DNA from 4 places in the Herbaspirillum hiltneri N3 genome. Region 4 is predicted to be linked to each of the others. Evidence: predicted binding sites of a transcription regulator. Region 4 holds the regulator's gene; each other region holds the start of a gene.

Region 1 (4,570 bases), 2.0 Mb from region 4:
ACTAGCGCAGTCTGGCCAACTCGCGCCGGAGCGCCTCGACGTTGCTTTCCGCACGGGCAATATCGTCTTTCATGCTCGCAGCGCGCTCCTGGTATTTCGCATAGTTGCGCTCGTCGCCGCGCCGCTCGGGTTCGCCGTTGTTGTAGTCGGTTTTCAGGCTTGCCAGCTTGCCCTCCTCCATCCTGAGTTCATTCTGCAATATCTGCCTGCGATCGCTGTCGCGCGCTTTCTGCGCCTGGCCGTCGACCTTGGGAAAAGCGCTTGCCGAAGTTGCCGCCGATGCTGCCGGCCTGACCGCAGCGGCACGCCTGGCCGGCGCCGGCGCACTTGCAGCCGGGATATCCAGTTTGCGGCATTCCTTGCTGATGCCGGTGTTGCGGTATTCGGTGATGCCATTCCGGTCGACGCAGACATAGACCTCGTCTTGCGCCGAGGCGGCTTCCACGAAGGCGGCGCAGGCCAGGCCTGACAGTGCGGCAAGTACTGAAAATTTCATTGGCCCGAGCCTGAAAAATGCGATGGAACCAAGTGTAAGACAAGACCCGCCGACGAACAAACAGGGTCCGCCCGACACAAATGAAAAAATGCCGCGCGCATAAAAAAAGGGAAGCAAGCTTCCCTTTTTTATCAATACAAAATCGACGATTACAGCGAGTAGTACATGTCGAATTCGATTGGGTGTGTCGTCATGCGATAGCGCTGCACTTCCTGGCCCTTCAGGTCCAGGTAGGCATCGATCATGCTGTCGGTGAAGACGCCGCCGCGTGTCAGGAACTCGCGGTCCTTGTTCAGTGCGTCCAGCGCTTCTTCCAGCGATGCACAGACTGTCGGGATCAGCTTGTCTTCTTCCGGCGGCAGGTGGTACAGGTCCTTCGAAGCGGCTTCGCCTGGATGGATCTTGTTCTGCACGCCGTCCAGACCTGCCATCAGCAGAGCCGAGAAGCACAGGTACGGGTTCGCCAGCGGATCAGGGAAACGTGTTTCGATACGGCGGCCCTTAGGATTCGCAACGTGTGGAATGCGGATCGATGCGGAACGGTTGCGTGCCGAGTAAGCCAGCTTGACCGGTGCTTCGAAACCTGGAACCAGACGCTTGTACGAGTTGGTGCCTGGGTTGGTGATCGCGTTCAACGCCTTGGCGTGCTTGATGATGCCGCCGATGTAGAACAGCGCGAATTCGGACAGACCGGCATAGCCGTCGCCTGCGAACAGGTTCTTGCCGTCTTTCCAGACCGATTGGTGAACGTGCATGCCGGAGCCGTTGTCGCCGACCAGCGGCTTAGGCATGAAGGTCGCTGTCTTGCCATAGGTGTGCGCAACGTTCCAGATCACATACTTCAGTGTTTGTGTCCAGTCGGCGCGCTCAACCAGGGTCGAGAACTTGGTGCCCAGTTCGTTTTGACCTGCGCCGGCCACTTCGTGGTGGTGCACTTCAACAGGGATGCCCAGGGATTCGAGGATCAGGGACATTTCCGAACGCATGTCCTGGAAGCTGTCGACCGGTGGCACTGGGAAGTAGCCGCCCTTGACGACAGGACGGTGGCCGGTGTTGCCGCCTTCGAGCTTGGCGCCGGAGCTCCACGATGCTTCTTCGGATTCGATCTTGACGAAGGAACCGGACATGTCCGCACCCCAACGCACGCCGTCGAAGATGAAGAATTCTGGCTCTGGACCGAAGTAGGCTGTGTCGCCCAGGCCCGAGGACTTCAGGTACGCTTCAGCGCGCTTGGCGATGGAACGCGGGTCACGGTCGTAACCCTTGCCATCGGATGGCTCGATCACGTCACATTGCATGAACAATGTGGTTTCTTCCATGAACGGGTCGATGTTGGCAGTATTTGGATCAGGAATCAGCAACATGTCCGAAGCTTCGATACCCTTCCAGCCGGCGATCGAGGAACCGTCGAATGCGTGACCCGATTCGAACTTGTCGATGTCGAAGTGGGAAACGGGAACAGTTACGTGTTGCTCTTTACCCCGGGTGTCGGCAAAACGGAAATCAACAAACTTGACTTCATTGTCTTTCACCAACTTCAAAACCTCTGCGGCCGTCCTTGCCATGCGAATCTCCTAAAACGAGGAAGTAGTATAAATTTGTACAATTTGGGTGATGAGCCGACTACGTGCGACTTGATGTGTGCAGCAAATACAACAGATAGTGCGCCAGAACTCAGGCGGGAATGATAGCAGATTCCATGCCACCAACTGCCTCACGTTGATGCTTATGGCATATTTTAGGGAGTTATTGGCTGGTGGGCGTTTCCGAGCAGTGCACGGCGATTTCAATAATGTTCAATTATGGTGCAATTACACTTTTTTGCACCAATAAAATGCACGCCATTACTAATGCATTATTTTGGTGCGAATTTTATACGTGATAGCGTCAATGAAATAAGTTAGGTATCTTTCCGGCAACTCTTTAAGGACTCTTCATGACAAGCTCCAGCGATATTCTCTCGACCGCAACTCAACGTGCCCAAGCCGGGCAGTTTCCCTATGCGGGCGCAGTCACGCCGCAAGAGGCGTTTGCCCTGCTGCAGGGAAATCCGGCCGTCAAACTGGTCGACGTGCGCACCAAGGCGGAACGCGACTGGGTCGGCCAGGTTGTAATTCCGGCCGAACAGCATCTGGCGGTGCAATGGAATCTCTACCCGGAGAACACGCCCAATCCGCAATTCCTGGAACAGCTAGGCGCCCTTGCCGATAAGCAGACGATCTTGCTGTTCCTGTGCCGCTCGGGTGTCCGTTCCCGCCATGCCGCCAAACTGGCGACAGAAAACAACTATGCGCACTGCTATGACATCCTGGAAGGTTTTGAAGGCAACAAGGACAGCGCGGGCCATCGCAAGACAGTCGAAGGATGGTGCAAGGCCGGTCTGCCGTGGATCGGCGCCTGAACCGAATCGGGCCTGACCGGCAGGCCATCCGTTTTCGTCAAAAAAAAATCGGCCCGCTAGTGCGGGCCGATTGTTCCTACAAATCAGATTCAGATTGACTGCAATTGCCGTCCGAGCATCGAGACCTCAGCCGCCAGATCCGAGGGTGCCGAAAGGCGATGCATCGCAATCGCTTCGATGCGTTCCAGCGTCGCGACGATGTCGGCGGCGGCCATCGTGAGTGCCGCTCCCTTCATGCGATGCGCCAGCCGTCCGACGGATGCCATATCGGCCTCTGTCGCGGATGCCTGCAGAACCGCAAAATCCTCAAGCGACGTCGTCCGAAACAACGCCCTCAGATCCACGCTGCGCAAGTCATCGATATTCATCGGCGCTGCCGCCGAGACGTCGACGTCGCACCACAGCGACAGCATTTTTTTCAGTTCGTCGACCGGCAGGGGCTTGCCGAGTACTCCATCCATGCCGCTGTCGAGACACAGCTGCATGTGGGCGGTATCGGTCTCAGCCGAGATGGCGATGATGGGAGTGTGCACCAGCTCTTCTTCCTGTTCGCGCCGGCGGAAAATCTTCGCCACGTCATACCCGCTCATGTCCGGCATCTGGCAATCCAGCAGCACCAGATCGAATTCACCGTCCTGCATTGCAGCAAGTCCGGAGTTGCCGTCCTGCGCCGTCGCTACGTCGCAGCCCAGTTTCTTCAGTTGCTTCTCGATGACGACGCGGCTGGTCGCGGAATCGTCGACGACAAGAATCTGCAGCAAAGGAGCGGTAGCAGTCGTGTTCATGATGCGTCCTTATATGTCTTGGAGTTGATGCTGGATTTTAAACAGCTCATTGTCGTTACGCACGCCCAGCTTGCGAAAGGCCGCCTGCTTCTGGCCGCTGATGGTCTTGACGCTGCGCGCGAATTTTTCCGCGATCTGGGTGACGCTCATCCCTTCCAGGCAACAGCGCAGCACTTCACGTTCGCGCGGCGACAATTCGACGTTATCGGTGAGCGAATCGCCGTTCGCCGATTCTTCGTCGGAGCCGTTGCTGGACAGCATGGAGGAGATTTCCGCCGCCATCAACGGATTCAGGTGTACGCGCCCCACTGCCACTGAACGCACTGCCGCGATCAGTTCGGACAATTCCTGCTCCTTGCCCACGAAACCACGTGCGCCGGCGCGCATCGCCAGCGCAACCGTAGCAGGATTGTAATGTGAGGAAGAGACGAGGATTTTACTGTCGGGAAAACGCACCTTGAGTGCCCGGATCAGATTGAGGCCGTCGATGTCGTTGGCCCCGAGAGAATAATCGATCAACAGGATATCGGCCGGCAAGGCGCGCAGGGCCGCCATCATGTCCTTGCTGGCGGCATAGGCGCCGACCACCTCGAAATCAGATTCTTCAGTCAACCGCGTCGCGAGTCCATGCCGGACCACGGCATGATCGTCGAGCAGTGCAATACGAATTGCCTTTGTCGCAGTCCAGGTCATCATGGCGTCCTTTCGCAGACGGTCATTCACGCAGAAAACCGCTAGACATCGAAATCGATGTGCGCTTCGCCTGGATACGATGACAAAAAGTGGAACTCCCGACCAGCCGAATTACGATCGAGTGTATCAAAGATAGCAAAAATTCAATAGAAAACTCAGGCATTTATTAGGCCGTTATTAAACAATTGATTGGCT
Region 2 (4,570 bases), 590 kb from region 4:
CAGGCCGCCGCTGCAATGAAAAAGGGGACCGGCAGGTCCCCTTTTTCATGTCGCGCGCTGCGGCTTATTCGGCAGCACTGCGTGCCTTCAGAATGCGTTTGGCGCGCGCCAGATCGCTGTTCTGGTTGGCGCGGGCTTCCTTGCGGCAGCCCTTGGCTTCGGCCCCTTTGAGCGACTTGCATTCCTGCAGTGCTTGGGCGCCGGCTGCGCGGGCTTCTTTCACCAGCGTCTTGTAATGCAGTTGGGCGGTGTCGTCGCCCTGATACCAGCGTGCAGGATCTTCCTGCGAAACGTCCTCTTCGGCGGCAAACACGGGTGCAGACAGGGTGACGGCGGCCAGCAGCACCGGCAGCAGAAGCAGATATGGTCGGCGATTTTTTCTCATCGTTGCGGACTCCTCCGGTAGAAATGATGAACGGCGCTGCATCCTCGAGATGCAACGCCGTCCATCATATCCTGTTTGCCCAGGGCTACAGGGAAACCCCGCCGACTATAGTCGTCCGAGCAACACCAGGATCAGCAGGATGATAACGATCGTGCCGGCGATCCCGCTGGGGCCGTAACCCCATGAGCGGCTATGCGGCCAGGTCGGCAGGGCGCCGATCAGGATCAGGATGAGGACGATCAGAAGTATGGTGCCGAGTGTCATGTTGTTCTCCTTGTTGTACTGCAGGGTTGCAGCGTTCATCGTGGCCGTGTGGGGGACCGCACGGCATCCATGTTCAGAAACGCACCTTCACGTAAGCCGAGGGGCCTTTCAGGCGGATGTCCAGATTGGCGTCGTCGATGGCGCCGCCGCCGTCGCGGTTGATCTTGATGCGGGTAATTCCATAGTCAGCGCCGATCCCGAGATTGGCCAGCGGATACCACTCTGCGCCGATGGCCGCGCCGTAGATGTGGCCGGTGACCTTGCCCCAGTTCTTTTTGACGCCCGAGGCTTCGGCATAGAGACGGAAGTCCTTGCTGAAAGCGTGTTTCCAGCCGAGTTCAAGCAAGGGCGCCCAGGTTTTTTCTGAATAGCTGTCGCTGAACGTGCCGGAAGCGCCGTTCAGCGTGGCGGCGGCATTGACGTCGAGCTTGGCGCGATAGTAGCCGGCGCCGAGGCCGATGCCGAAGACGTCATTGCCTTGTCCGATCCACCATTTGTAGGCCAGCGACGCCATGTCGACCTGGATGTCGGCATTGCCGTTGCCGTTGAGGGTGGAGCCGCTGCCGAGGGGAATGGTGCGGTTGATGGCGCCGGCGTAATTCTTCTTGTACGTGAAATAGTCGAACGACAAGCCCTGGCTGTCGAACAGCAGCAGTTCTGCGCGTACGCGTGGCAACGCAGTGCGGTCGCGGTCGATGTCGCCGGACTGGTAAGAGCCGTACTGCGAGTTGGCGTTGACGCGGAAAGTCGGATCGACATAGTAGGCGCCGGCCGACAGGCTGAAGCGATCCAGCGCCGGCGAGGGGTCGGCCAGCGCGCTGGCCGACGTCAGCGCAAGCGCACTGCCGGCGGCAAAATAGGTGGCGAGCTGTACGGACTTGCCGACAACCGGCAGGCAACGAATGCGACGTGACATGGGTAATCTCCTCCAGGCGGGTGGTGCGAATCCAAGGTGGCGTTCAATGTGCCAAACAACATGCCAAAGACAGTTGATGCGATGGATGTTAACAACCGCTTTGCTTGCGGTAGATAGGCGTCTTCCTCAATTTCCTGTAGGAAAAGGCGAGTGGCGGAGTAGGGGATGCGGCATGGGCGAGGCGACCGCGTTGCGGTTTTCTGGTTTGATTTTTGCTTGATTGTTGCCTGCAAGTGCAGCCGCGGCATGTAGCCAATGTACATCACAAGATGATGGAAAGTGTGCCGCATTTTCCAAATGGGTTACTATTCGCCCGCTGCAGCCAGGGATATTCGGGAGGGCATGCAGCGTGGAGGTATGGCAACATGAAGCCGGCATTAGTCCGGTACCGGATGTGCCACAGCCACCCAGACCCGTAACGAGTTCGGAAGCGATTTACGATGTCCAGGCGAACATTGGAACCTCACATGCGCAATCTACGCATTGTCGTTGTCAATACCATCATCGACCATGCCGATGAGACCGACACCGACCTGCAGGAGCAGGCCGAGCGCGGCAAAGCTCTGCGCATTGGATTGCTGGAGGCGGGTTACAACATCATCGCCTCGCTGCCGGCCGACCAGTACCTGCCCGAACGCATTGCCCAGCTCCAGCCCGACATGATCATCATCGATGCCGAATCGGATGCGCGCGACGTACTCGAGCATATCGTCATCGCCACGCGCGACGAACGCCGTCCCATCGTCATGTTCACTGAAGACGACAACACCAGTACCATGGAAGCCGCCATGGAAGCCGGCGTCACCGCCTATATCGTGGCCGGGCTGCAAGCCGAACGGATCAAGCCGGTGCTCGACGTGGCGCTGGCGCGTTTCCGCCAGGAGCAGAAGCTGCTGACCGAGCTGTCGGACACCAAGCACAAGCTGGCCGAGCGCAAGGTGATCGAGCGCGCCAAGGGCCTGCTGATGTCCCGGCACAAACTGTCGGAAGACGAGGCCTATCAAAAGCTGCGCAGCATGGCCATGAACAAGAACCTCAAACTTTCCGAAATCGCCCAGCGCTTGCTGGATGTCGAGGACTTGCTCGGCTGACATTTTTTTCCTGGGGCGGCGGTGTGCATGCACCGCCAAATTGGTGCGCAGCACAAAGCCGGTGCGCCGCCGCCTTCGCAAATTCCCCTCGCTTTCGCTTCCATCGGGCCACGCAGGATTGGCGCTTTGCCTATGGGCGGCGCGGCTTTCACGCGATTTTCCATCTGCTTGGCACGCTCTTTGCTGAATCGTCTCCGTTAGCGCAAGGTTTGCGCAATGAACGATCCGGCCAATGGCGGTCGGATCCATCCAAGACAAAGGCGTCTTTCGACATGACTCAGTGCATGCCGGAGGGACGCCTTTTTTTTTGCCGCCGAAAAAATGGGGAATGCGATGGAATTCAAAGAGCAAGCGAGCAAGGCCGTGGAGGCTGTGAACGAAGTGGATTTCAAGCGTCGTCAATTGATTCAGACTGCAGGACTGGCAACGGGAGCGAGCATGTTGGGACTAGCAACAGGAGGAGCCTGGGCGGCCGGCTCGGACAAACCTGAGAAGGAAGAAGTGAAGATCGGTTTCATTCCGCTGACCGATTGCGCTTCCGTCGTGATGGCCTCGGTGCTCGGCTTCGACAAGAAATACGGCATCAAGATCGTGCTCAGCAAGGAAGCCTCCTGGGCCGGCGTGCGCGACAAGCTGACCAACGGCGAGCTGGATGCGGCGCACGTTCTGTACGGCCTCATCTATGGCGTGCAAATGGGCATCGGCGGCCAGAAGAAAGACATGGCCGTGCTCATGAGCCTGAACAATAACGGCCAGGCCATCACGCTGTCGAAAAAGATCGCCGACAAGGGGGGCGTCGACGGCCAGTCGCTGGCCAAGCTGATGCAAACCGACAAGCGCGAATACACCTTTGCGCAGACTTTCCCGACCGGTACCCACGCGATGTGGCTGTACTACTGGCTGGCCGCCAACGGCATCAATCCGATGAAGGACGCCAAGGTCATCACCGTGCCGCCGCCGCAGATGGTGGCCAACATGCGGGTCGGCAACATGGACGGCTTCTGCGTCGGCGAGCCCTGGGGCCACCGCGCGATCGTCGACGGCGTGGGCATTACCGCGACCACGACGCAAGATATCTGGAAAGATCATCCGGAAAAAGTCCTCGGCACCACGCTCGATTTCGCCAAGAAATATCCGAACACCTGCCGCGCCATGATGGCGGCGGTCCTTGAGGCCAGCAAATGGATCGATGCGTCGCTGGCCAACAAGAACAAGATGGCCGAAGTGATCGCCGACAAGTCCTACGTCAACACCAGCAAGGATGTCATCGACCAGCGCATCATGGGCCGCTACCAGAACGGCCTGGGCAAGACCTGGGACGATCCGAACTACATGAAGTTCTACAACGACGGCGCGGTCAACTTCCCGTACCTGTCGGACGGCATGTGGTTCATGACGCAGCATCGCCGCTGGGGCCTGCTCAAGGACGATCCGGATTACCTGGCCGTGGCCAAGGCGGTCAACCAGATCGACTTGTTCAAGGACGCCGCGACCATGACCAAGACCAGCATTCCGAAGGACGTGATGCGCACATCGAAGCTGATGGACGGCACCGTATGGGACGGCAAGAATCCGAAAGCCTACGCGGCTTCGTTCAAGGTCAGGGCGTAGTCAAGGCGCCAGTCAAGCCGGACCGCAGGACATTTTGCAGCAGCCTCCAGTGAAGGAATCGATATGAGCGCAGTCATGGAAACGATGATGAACGACAAACCGGCGCCGGCCGCACCGGCCGCCGGAGCAGGCGTGGCACCGGCGCCGGCTGCCGCTGCCACGCCTGCTCCGGCGGCGAAGAAGATGAAAGCGGCGAAGAAAAATCTGCCGTTTTCAGGCTGGTTCATGACGGTGCTGCCACCGGTGACCGGCCTGGCTTTCCTGGTGCTGGTGTGGCAGATCATCGCCGCCAGGACCGGCAAT
Region 3 (4,570 bases), 1.0 Mb from region 4:
CTCGCATAATATCTATGACAATAATTCAATTGTCGCATAATAATGCGCTGCCTATACTGGCCTCCCGCAATACCCGTGATGCCAGGAGCCCCGATGGAACAATGCAGCAAGCTTTCCCAAGACCGTGCCGATATCCCCGCAGCCTCCACGCGAATGAGCGCAGCGATGACGCTCCTGTTCGCTGCAGCGGTCGGCGTCATCGTCACCAATCTCTACGCCGTGCAGCCGATGCTGGCGGCGATCGGCGCGGCGATGCAGATTCCCGGCGGCGCCATCGGCCTGATTGCGATGCTGCCGCTGCTGGGTTACACCTGCGGCCAGTTCCTGATCGTGCCGCTCAGCGACTTGCATGAGAATCGCCGCCTGATCGTGCGGCTGCTGGCGGGTTGCGCCGCCTGTCTCGGCGTGGCGATGTTCAGCACGCACACCTGGCTGTTCCTGACGGCGATTTTCCTGGCCGGCGTCTTGTCGAGTGCGATCCAGATGCTGGTGCCGATGGCCGCCTTCATGAGCGAAGAAACGCATCGCGGCCGTGTCATCGGCAATGTGATGAGCGGCCTGATGCTGGGCATCATGCTGTCGCGTCCGATGGCCGGATGGCTGGCGAGCGTGGCGGGGTGGCGTGCGGTGTACGGCTTGCTGGCGCTGATCGTGGCGATGCTGGCGCTGGTGCTGGGCCGCGTATTGCCGGAGCGTCATCCGCAACAAACCCCGCGTTACCGGGACATCCTGGCCTCGCTGTGGCAATTGCTGCGCAGCGAGCCTGTCCTGCAATACGGCGCGCTGACCGGAGCGCTCGGCATGGCGGCGTATATGTCGTACTGGACCACGATTGCCTTGCTGCTGGTGCAGGAACCCTTTTCGCTCGGCGCAGGCGGCATCGCCGTGTTCGCGCTGGTCGGCGCCAGCGCAGTGTGCGCGACGCCCTTCGCGGGCCGCGCCGGCGATCGCGGACGGGGGCGCCTGGCCTCCCATCTGAGCCATCTTGGGATGCTCGCAGCGGGCTTGATCGCGGGCGTCGCCGGCAGCGGCTGGGGCGGCTTTGATGTCCATGCGCACGCCGGCATGGCGCTGGTGTTTCTGGGGGTTGCCGCCATCCTGCTCGACGGCGGTGTGGCCGCCGACCAGACGCTGGAACGCCGCAAGATCAACCTGCTGCCGCCGCAATTGCGCGGTCGTCTCAACGGCCTGTTCGTCGGCCTCCTGTTCATCGGCGGCGCGATCGGTGCGGCGCTGTCGGGATTTGCGTGGAAGCTGGGCGGCTGGACGGCGGTGTGCCTGTTGCAATTGCTGTTCTCCGCCACGATCGCCTGCTTGGCATACGGACAACATCGCCGCTGAACCTGGCGCGCTGTTACAAATCGCCAACAGGAGGCGGCGAACCAAGGCGTGCAGGTTTCGTCATACCGTTATCTCAATCTGTCGAGGAGGTAACGTGGCAAGCCAGGAAACGCAGCAACAATACCAACCACGCTGGCGCATCGCCGATCTGGATTTCTCGCGCATCGATCTGCAACGCGTACGCGACGATGAAAACACTTTCTACCTGGTGACCTGCGCCTCGTTCGTCGAAAGCGGCTCCGATCTGTATACCCACAACCTGGTCGACTTCTTCCGCGACAATGCAGAAGTGGCCGCGTGGCTGCGCGAACAATGGGAAGTGGAGGAGTTGCAGCACGGCGCGGCATTGCGTGCCTACGTCGAGCATGTCTGGCCCGAATTCGACTGGCAACAGGCCTACGACGGCTTCCTCGCCGAATATGCCGGCTACTGCAAGGTCGAACTGCTGGAACCGACCAAGGCGCTGGAGATGGCGGCGCGCTGCGTGGTCGAAACCGGCACCGCGACCTACTACCGCGCGCTGTCGCGCAGCGTGCAGGAACCGGTGTTGCAGGAACTGGCGGCGCGCATCTCGCACGACGAGGTCAACCACTACAAGCATTTCTACAAATACTTCCGCCAATATAGCCGGAGCGAAGGCATCAGCCGCTCGCGCGTACTCGGCACCTTGGGTCGCCGGACACTGGAAATGCGCAACGAAGACGCCGATTGCGCCATCCGTCATGCGCTGAAATTCCGCGAGCCGTTGCGCGCCGGTGATCCCGCTTACTTAAGACAGCTGAGCGCACGCATGAACGCCATCGTGCGCACCAATTTGACGCCGGACATGACCTTGAAGATGATCATGCGCCCGCTGGAGCTGCCGCCCAAGGTGCAAAGCTGGGTGCAATATCCTATCCGCCAACTGATGCAATACGTGTTTTTGCGCTAAAAACAAACATGTACCCGCCGATTTGCTCTGTTCTGGGGCAAATCACCGTAAACCGCACGACAACGTACCGCCACCATTTTTGCCGTCACTAAAATGGTGCAATAGTCTGCGCCCGCTTCCGCAAAGCCGGAAAAATCAAGAGAGATTGACGAACTGTCATTGGCACGCAATCTGCTAAAGCAGGAAGGCAGTCAACAAACTCTCATTGATTCTTCTAACTGTAGGAGCACTTCATGTCACGTCGTACTATCCTAAAAGCAACAGCACTCGGCGCGTTCGCACTTGCAGCATCCTCCTGGCTCCCAGCCGCGTTCGCCGCGGATACCATCAAGGTCGGCATCCTGCACTCGCTGTCGGGCACAATGGCCATCTCCGAAACATCGCTCAAAGATGTGGCGCTGATGACAATCGATGAAATCAACGCCAACGGCGGCGTCATGGGCAAGAAGCTCGAACCCGTGATCGTTGACCCCGCATCCAACTGGCCACTGTTCGCTGAAAAAGCGCGCCAGCTGATTTCGCAAGACAAGGTTTCCGTCGTCTTCGGCTGCTGGACTTCGGTCTCGCGCAAATCGGTGCTGCCGGTCTTCAAGGAATTGAACAGCCTGTTGTTCTACCCGGTCCAGTACGAAGGCGAAGAGCTGGAAAAGAACGTCTTCTACACCGGCGCAGCGCCTAACCAGCAAGCCATTCCCGCCACCGAATACCTGATGTCGAAAGAAGGCGGCGGCGCCAAGCGCTTCGTCCTGCTGGGCACCGACTATGTGTACCCACGCACCACCAACAAGATTCTGCGCGCCTTCCTGCACAGCAAGGGCGTGAAGGATTCCGACATCGATGAAGTCTACACACCGTTCGGCCACTCCGATTACCAGACCATCGTCGCCAACATCAAGAAGTTTGCAGCAGGCGGCAAGACTGCCGTGATCTCGACCATCAACGGCGACTCCAACGTGCCGTTCTACAAGGAACTGGGCAACGCCGGCCTGAAGGCGACCGACGTGCCTGTCGTGGCGTTCTCGGTGGGTGAAGAAGAACTGCGCGGCGTCGACACCAAGCCGCTGGTCGGCCACCTGGCTGCCTGGAACTACTTCGAGTCCGTGAAGAACCCGGTCAACACCGCCTTCATCAAGAAGTGGAAAGCCTACGCCAAGGCCAAGGGCCTGCCGAACGCCGACACCGTCGTGACCAATGATCCGATGGAAGCGACTTACGTCGGCATCTACATGTGGAAGCAGGCAGTCGAGAAGGCCAAGACCACCGACACCGACAAGGTGATCGCAGCGATGGGCGGCCAGACCTTCAAGGCGCCGTCCGGCTACACGCTGGAAATGGACAAGACCAACCATCACCTGCACAAACCTGTGATGATCGGCGAAATCAAGGCCGACGGTCAGTTCAACGTGGTCAACAAGACCAAGACCACCATCCGTGCGCAGCCATGGAGCCCGTACATCCCGGGCAACGAAAGCAAGCAAAAGATGTAAGGCAGTCGCTTGCCATGTTTTGAGCAGTCCCCGCTGCATGTTCCATGCGGCGGTTTGCAAGACCTTGCACCGGGCGTTCGACATCCCGTCCGGTGCAATCCATGCTCCGCTCCGCACCAAAGTTCTTTGCTGGAATGCGGACATGAATCTCAGATAAGCGCCGCGAGACCGACTTTCTTTCCGTCTTGCCTTGCCACCGAAAAGAACCATGAGACTTCTTCCCAAGATAATTGCGTCCACCTTGCTGACAGGCTGGCTGTGCACCCAGGCGATCAGCGCGCATGCCGCGATCGATCCGGCGCTGCTCAAGCCGCTGGCCGGCGACGACCCTGATGCGCGTATCGCCGCCGTCACGCAGATCGCTGCGCTGGCCAATGCCGACGCCCAGAAAATCCTCAATGCCATCAACAGCGATGCGCTGTACGCCACGCCTGCCGGCGACGTGCTGATCATCGAAGACAGCGATGCCTTCAATCCCGCCACCGACAAGACCGGCCCAGCGCCTGACGACGCCGAGGGCATCACCATCAACAATCGCCTGCGCGGTGTCGTCGAAGGTGCGCTGTCGGGACTCAAGCTGTTCTCGCCGGATCGCGCCACACGGCTGACGGCTGCGACGGAATTGCTGAAGACCGCCGACGCTGCGCAAACCCCGCTGATCAGCAAGGCGCTGGCGGCGGAAAAGGATCCGCAAATCCAGGAAGTGCTCAAACAGGTTGTCGCCACCGCCAACCTGCATGCACCTGACGCGGCAGCACGCAAGGCCGCCGTCAAAGCGCTGGCCGAGACTACCAACGCCAACCTGAAGCCG
Region 4 (4,570 bases):
TTTTATGTCGGCTGGTTTTTCAGGCCGGCCCAGCGCGGCGTCAGCGCATGCGGAATATCGTAGAGATCCAGTACGCGGCCCAGCGTGTGGTCGATCATTTCGGCGATCGATTGCGGGCGGTGGTAGAAGCCCGGCAGCGGCGGGAAGATGATGCCGCCCATTTCGGTGACGCTGGTCATGTTGCGCAAGTGGGCCAGATTGAATGGCGTTTCCCGCACCATCAATACGAGGCGACGGCGTTCTTTCAGCACCACGTCGGCGGCGCGTGAAATGAGATTGTCGGACAGGCCGTTGGCGATGGCCGCCAGCGTCTTCATCGAACACGGCGCAACGATCATGCCCGACGAGGCGAACGAGCCGCTGGCGATGGACGCGCCGACGTCCCGCACCGGATGGACCACATCGGCTAGCGCTTCGACGTCCTTGCGGCTCATGTCGAGTTCCTGGTGCAGGTTCAGCACACCCGCTTCGGACACCAGCAGATGGGTTTCCACACCGGCGTCGCGCAGCACGCCGAGCAGCCGCACGCCATACGCCACGCCCGTTGCGCCGGTGATGGCGACGATCAGGCGTTGGCGCGGCGGCGCGGAATTTGTCGCGATGGACAGGAGATCAGCCCTTGAACAGGGTTTGCAGTTCGCCCGATTCGTACATTTCGCTCAGGATGTCGGAGCCGCCGATGAATTCACCCTTGACGTACAACTGAGGAATGGTCGGCCAGTTCGAGTATTCCTTGATGCCCTGGCGCACGTCGGCGCTTTCCAGCACGTTGACGGTGACGATGTTTTCCGCGCCGCTGGCCTTGAGCAGCTGGATCGCCTTGCCCGAGAAGCCGCATTGCGGGAATTGCGCCGTGCCCTTCATGAACAGCACGACGGGGTTTTGGGTAACGGTTTCCTTGATCCAGGATTGGACTTCGCTCATGACTACACCTTCAAAAAGTTCGCAATGCCGTCATTATATGAAAAAGCGGGCGCGCGCGTTGGGAGAGTGCCGTTGCACAGGGAAATGTCTTTCAGGCAACACGGCTCGTTGTGGTCTGCTGTGACCAACATGGAAATGATTTACAGGATTGCAAGACCGGCAGCTCGATAGCTCAGCAGCAGGCGGAAAAAATTGAGAAGAAATTGTGTAGAAGATTTTGAAAGATAGGAAAGCGCTCGCGAAATACATGAGGAAGTTGCTGTCACGGAAACAAGAAAGGGCGCTTGCGCGCCCTTTTTCTGTTGCCGGTCCAGTCCGCCGGCTAGTTGGCTATCACGAGGCAGCTGCGGAAAGCGGTTCTTCCGGCAGGCGTTTTGCCATCGAGTGATGGTTTTGTACGCGGTCCTTGTGCTTGATGACCTGGCGATCCAGCTTGTCGATCAGCATGTCGATGGCGGCGTACAGGTCATGTGCAATGCTCTCGGCATGCAGATCTTTCCCCTTGATATGAACGTTTATTTCTGCTTTCTGGCGTTTTTCTTTTTCGGTCAGCTTGTCTACGCTGAGAATGACACTGATGTCGATCACGTGGTCAAAGTGGCGCTTGATGCGCGTCAGCTTGCTTTGCACGTACTCGCGGATGGCAGGGGTCAAATCGAGATGATGGCCACTAATGGTCAGATTCATACAGCACTCCTATCGTGAGATTGCTGGAGGTTCTTACGTATTGTCCGGTTGCTTGCAGGCAGCACCAGAACAAAACACCCGAACTCAACAGAACACAGCAACGATGCTTTGCTACAGAAAAACTTACAGAGATTTGCGGAGATTTACCGGCGGGATTTTGAGCACTTCGCGGTATTTCGCGACAGTCCGTCGCGCCACCACCATGCCCTGTTCCGCCAACATATCTGCAATCTTGCTATCAGAGAGTGGGTTCTTAGGGTCTTCTGCTCCTATCAGTTGTTTGATGAGAGCCCGTATCGCAGTGGAGGAAGCTTCACCTCCTGTTTCCGTTGCGACGTGGCTGCCGAAGAAGTATTTCAACTCAAACATGCCATGCGGAGTCAGCATGTATTTCTGAGTCGTTACACGAGAAATAGTGCTCTCGTGTAGACCTAGTGTATCAGCTATTTCGCGCAACACAAGGGGGCGCATGGCAACTGCGCCATGCGAAAAAAAGTTGCGTTGCCTCTCAACAATTGCCTGGGCGACACGCAAAATTGTGTCGAAGCGTTGCCGCATATTCTTGATCAGCCACTTGGCTTCCTGCAGCTGCGAACCGAGCGATCCGTCGCCCTTGGTTTGCTTGAGCGCATTGGCATACATGGCGTTGACGCGCAGTCGCGGCATCACGTCGTGGTTGAGCAAAACCTGCCAGCCGTCCTTGGCCGCCTTGACAATGACATCGGGCACCACGTAGTCGGATCGGCCCGATGCAAATACGGCGCCGGGATGCGGATGGCACTGGCGAATCACGGCTTGCGCTTCGCGCAGGTCTTCATCGTCGCAGCCGAGCGCTTTCTTGATCTTGTTGAAATCGCGCTGGGCGAACAGCGCCAGATAATCTTCGACGATCGTCAGCGCCAACCGGCGTGTGACAAAGGCAACTTTCGGCAAGCGCCGGATCTGCAGCGCCAGGCATTCGGACGCGCTGCGTGCGCCGATGCCGGCCGGGTCGAAGCTCTGCAGCAGCTTCAGCGCAATGGTCAGTTCGTCAAGTTCGATTTCCAGTTCTTCGGGCAAGCGCGCGTGGATTTCTTCGAGCGACTCTTCCAGATAGCCATGGTCATCGATCGCATCGACGATCAGTTCGATCAGCGCGCGGTCGCGCAGGCTGCGCACCGTCAGGCGCGTCTGCTCCTGCAGATGTTCGCGCAGCGTGATGTCATGCGCTTCGAGTTGCGGACGCGAATCTTCGTCGTCGGGCGTCTTGCCGGTGCGGGCGACGTCGTCGAAGCTCCAGTCGGTGTCGCCGCCGGCGTGGTCGTCGCCGACTACGCTGTCCTGCGGATCGCCGGCTTCGCCTTCAGCCGGGGCGGCGCTGGCCGCGGTGTTCTCGACCGGATCGGCCTGCGCCGAAGGCGGGCTGCTGATGGCGCCGTCGGCCAGCAGCCGCACGGAATTGTCGAGCGCGTCATCGAGGCGTTCCAGCAGCGGATTGTCCGACAGGATCTGTTCCAGTTCCTGGTGCAGCTCCAGCGTCGACAGCTGCAGCAAACGGATCGACTGCTGCAACTGCGGCGTCAATGCCAGATGCTGGGAGGTGCGAAGCTGGAGGGATTGTTTCATTCAGTTTTCAGGTGGCCTGGGTGCTACATGCGGAAGTGTTCGCCGAGATACACGCGGCGAACGGACTCATCGGCGATGATGTCGTCGGGGCTGCCGCTGGCCAGCACGGTACCCTGATTGATGATGTAGGCACGGTCGCAGATGCCCAGCGTTTCGCGCACGTTGTGGTCGGTGATGAGCACGCCGATGCCGCGTTCCTTGAGGAAGCGCACGATGCGCTGGATCTCGATCACGGCGATCGGATCGATACCGGCGAACGGTTCGTCGAGCAGAACGAAGCGCGGATCGGTCGCCAGCGCACGGGCGATTTCGACGCGCCGGCGTTCACCGCCGGACAGCGACAGGGCCGGGCTTTCACGTAGCTTCTCGATCTGCAATTCGTGCAGCAGGCTGTTGAGGCGGCCTTCGATTTCATCGCGGCTGAGCGACACGCCGTTTTCTTTGCGCAGTTCCAGCACGGCGCGGATGTTGTCTTCCACGTTGAGCTTGCGGAACACCGATGCTTCCTGCGGCAGGTAGGACAGGCCGAGTTGCGCCCGCTCGTGAATCGGCAGTCGCGAAATCGCCGCACCGTCGAGATCGATCTCGCCGCCGTCGGACGGCACCAGGCCGACGATCATGTAGAACGAGGTGGTCTTGCCGGCGCCGTTGGGGCCGAGCAGGCCGACCACTTCGCCGCTGGCGACTTCCAGCGAAACGTCGCGCACGACCTGGCGCGCGCCGTAGCTCTTTTGCAATCCGCGGACAACGAGAGAACTGATCGCCATCTTATTGGCCCTTCGAAGAATCGACGCGCGGCTGGATGATCGCGGTGATGCGACCGCCGCCGGGTTTGCTTTCGCCGGTGTTGGTGTTGTTGACCGAATAGAATTCGGCGCGGCTGTCGTAGGAGATGAACTCGCCGTTGACTTCATCGGTCACGCGCGGGCCGTCCATGCGCTGCATGTGGGCGCGCGTGAACAGTTTCGAGATTTCGGTTTTTTCGCTGTATTCGATACGCTCCGCCTGGCCTTCGATCCAGAGGTTCGGACCGCCGTCGCGCTTCTGGCGGAAGCTCGCCAGCTGGCCGGGCGCCGCATACAGGATCGCCAGTTCATAGCCGGCCGGGTCGGTGGTCAGCACGACCTTGCCGGCCTTGATCAGCAGCGTGCCGCGCGTGAGCACGACGTTGCCGGTGAACGTCTTCACCTGCTTGACGTCGTCGTAGACCATTTGCTCGGCTTCGATGCGGGTCGGCTTTTCCGTGTCGGCGCGTTCGGCGCGTGCGACGCCGGCGATGCCCATCAGGAGCACGGTAAGCAGCGGCAGTAGGGATGTCGTTTTCATAGGATCCTGCGCAAGTATCTCGTTTGGA

The links. The regulator sigma-54, encoded in region 4, starts transcription at its own class of promoters, with help from an activator protein. The targets are predictions, from matches to a motif close to TGGCANGNAANCTGCTTT.
Region 1: the regulator sigma-54 is predicted to act here: its motif matches at 2,184-2,201, upstream of glnA (type I glutamate--ammonia ligase).
Region 2: the regulator sigma-54 is predicted to act here: its motif matches at 2,826-2,843, upstream of F506_RS21220 (CmpA/NrtA family ABC transporter substrate-binding protein).
Region 3: the regulator sigma-54 is predicted to act here: its motif matches at 2,433-2,450, upstream of urtA (urea ABC transporter substrate-binding protein).

Annotation. Positions count from the first base shown of each region.
Region 1 is NZ_CP011409.1:3,338,953-3,343,522, forward strand. It holds gene F506_RS15235 (hypothetical protein) at 2-496, opposite strand; gene glnA (type I glutamate--ammonia ligase) at 646-2,061, opposite strand; gene F506_RS15245 (rhodanese-like domain-containing protein) at 2,433-2,897, shown strand; gene F506_RS15250 (response regulator) at 2,987-3,682, opposite strand; gene F506_RS15255 (response regulator transcription factor) at 3,692-4,375, opposite strand; gene F506_RS15260 (EAL domain-containing response regulator) at 4,531-4,570, opposite strand, start outside.
Region 2 is NZ_CP011409.1:4,716,348-4,720,917, reverse strand. It holds gene F506_RS21240 (hypothetical protein) at 65-385, opposite strand; gene F506_RS21235 (DUF3309 family protein) at 491-649, opposite strand; gene F506_RS21230 (hypothetical protein) at 723-1,565, opposite strand; gene F506_RS21225 (ANTAR domain-containing response regulator) at 2,033-2,656, shown strand; gene F506_RS21220 (CmpA/NrtA family ABC transporter substrate-binding protein) at 3,095-4,267, shown strand; gene ntrB (nitrate ABC transporter permease) at 4,331-4,570, shown strand, end outside.
Region 3 is NZ_CP011409.1:4,289,304-4,293,873, forward strand. It holds gene F506_RS19425 (MFS transporter) at 166-1,341, shown strand; gene F506_RS19430 (ferritin-like domain-containing protein) at 1,436-2,272, shown strand; gene urtA (urea ABC transporter substrate-binding protein) at 2,506-3,759, shown strand; gene urtB (urea ABC transporter permease subunit UrtB) at 3,968-4,570, shown strand, end outside.
Region 4 is NZ_CP011409.1:345,482-350,051, forward strand. It holds gene F506_RS01575 (UbiX family flavin prenyltransferase) at 3-539, opposite strand; gene grxD (Grx4 family monothiol glutaredoxin) at 613-924, opposite strand; gene hpf (ribosome hibernation-promoting factor, HPF/YfiA family) at 1,258-1,611, opposite strand; gene F506_RS01590 (RNA polymerase factor sigma-54) at 1,735-3,216, opposite strand; gene lptB (LPS export ABC transporter ATP-binding protein) at 3,240-3,983, opposite strand; gene lptA (lipopolysaccharide transport periplasmic protein LptA) at 3,985-4,542, opposite strand.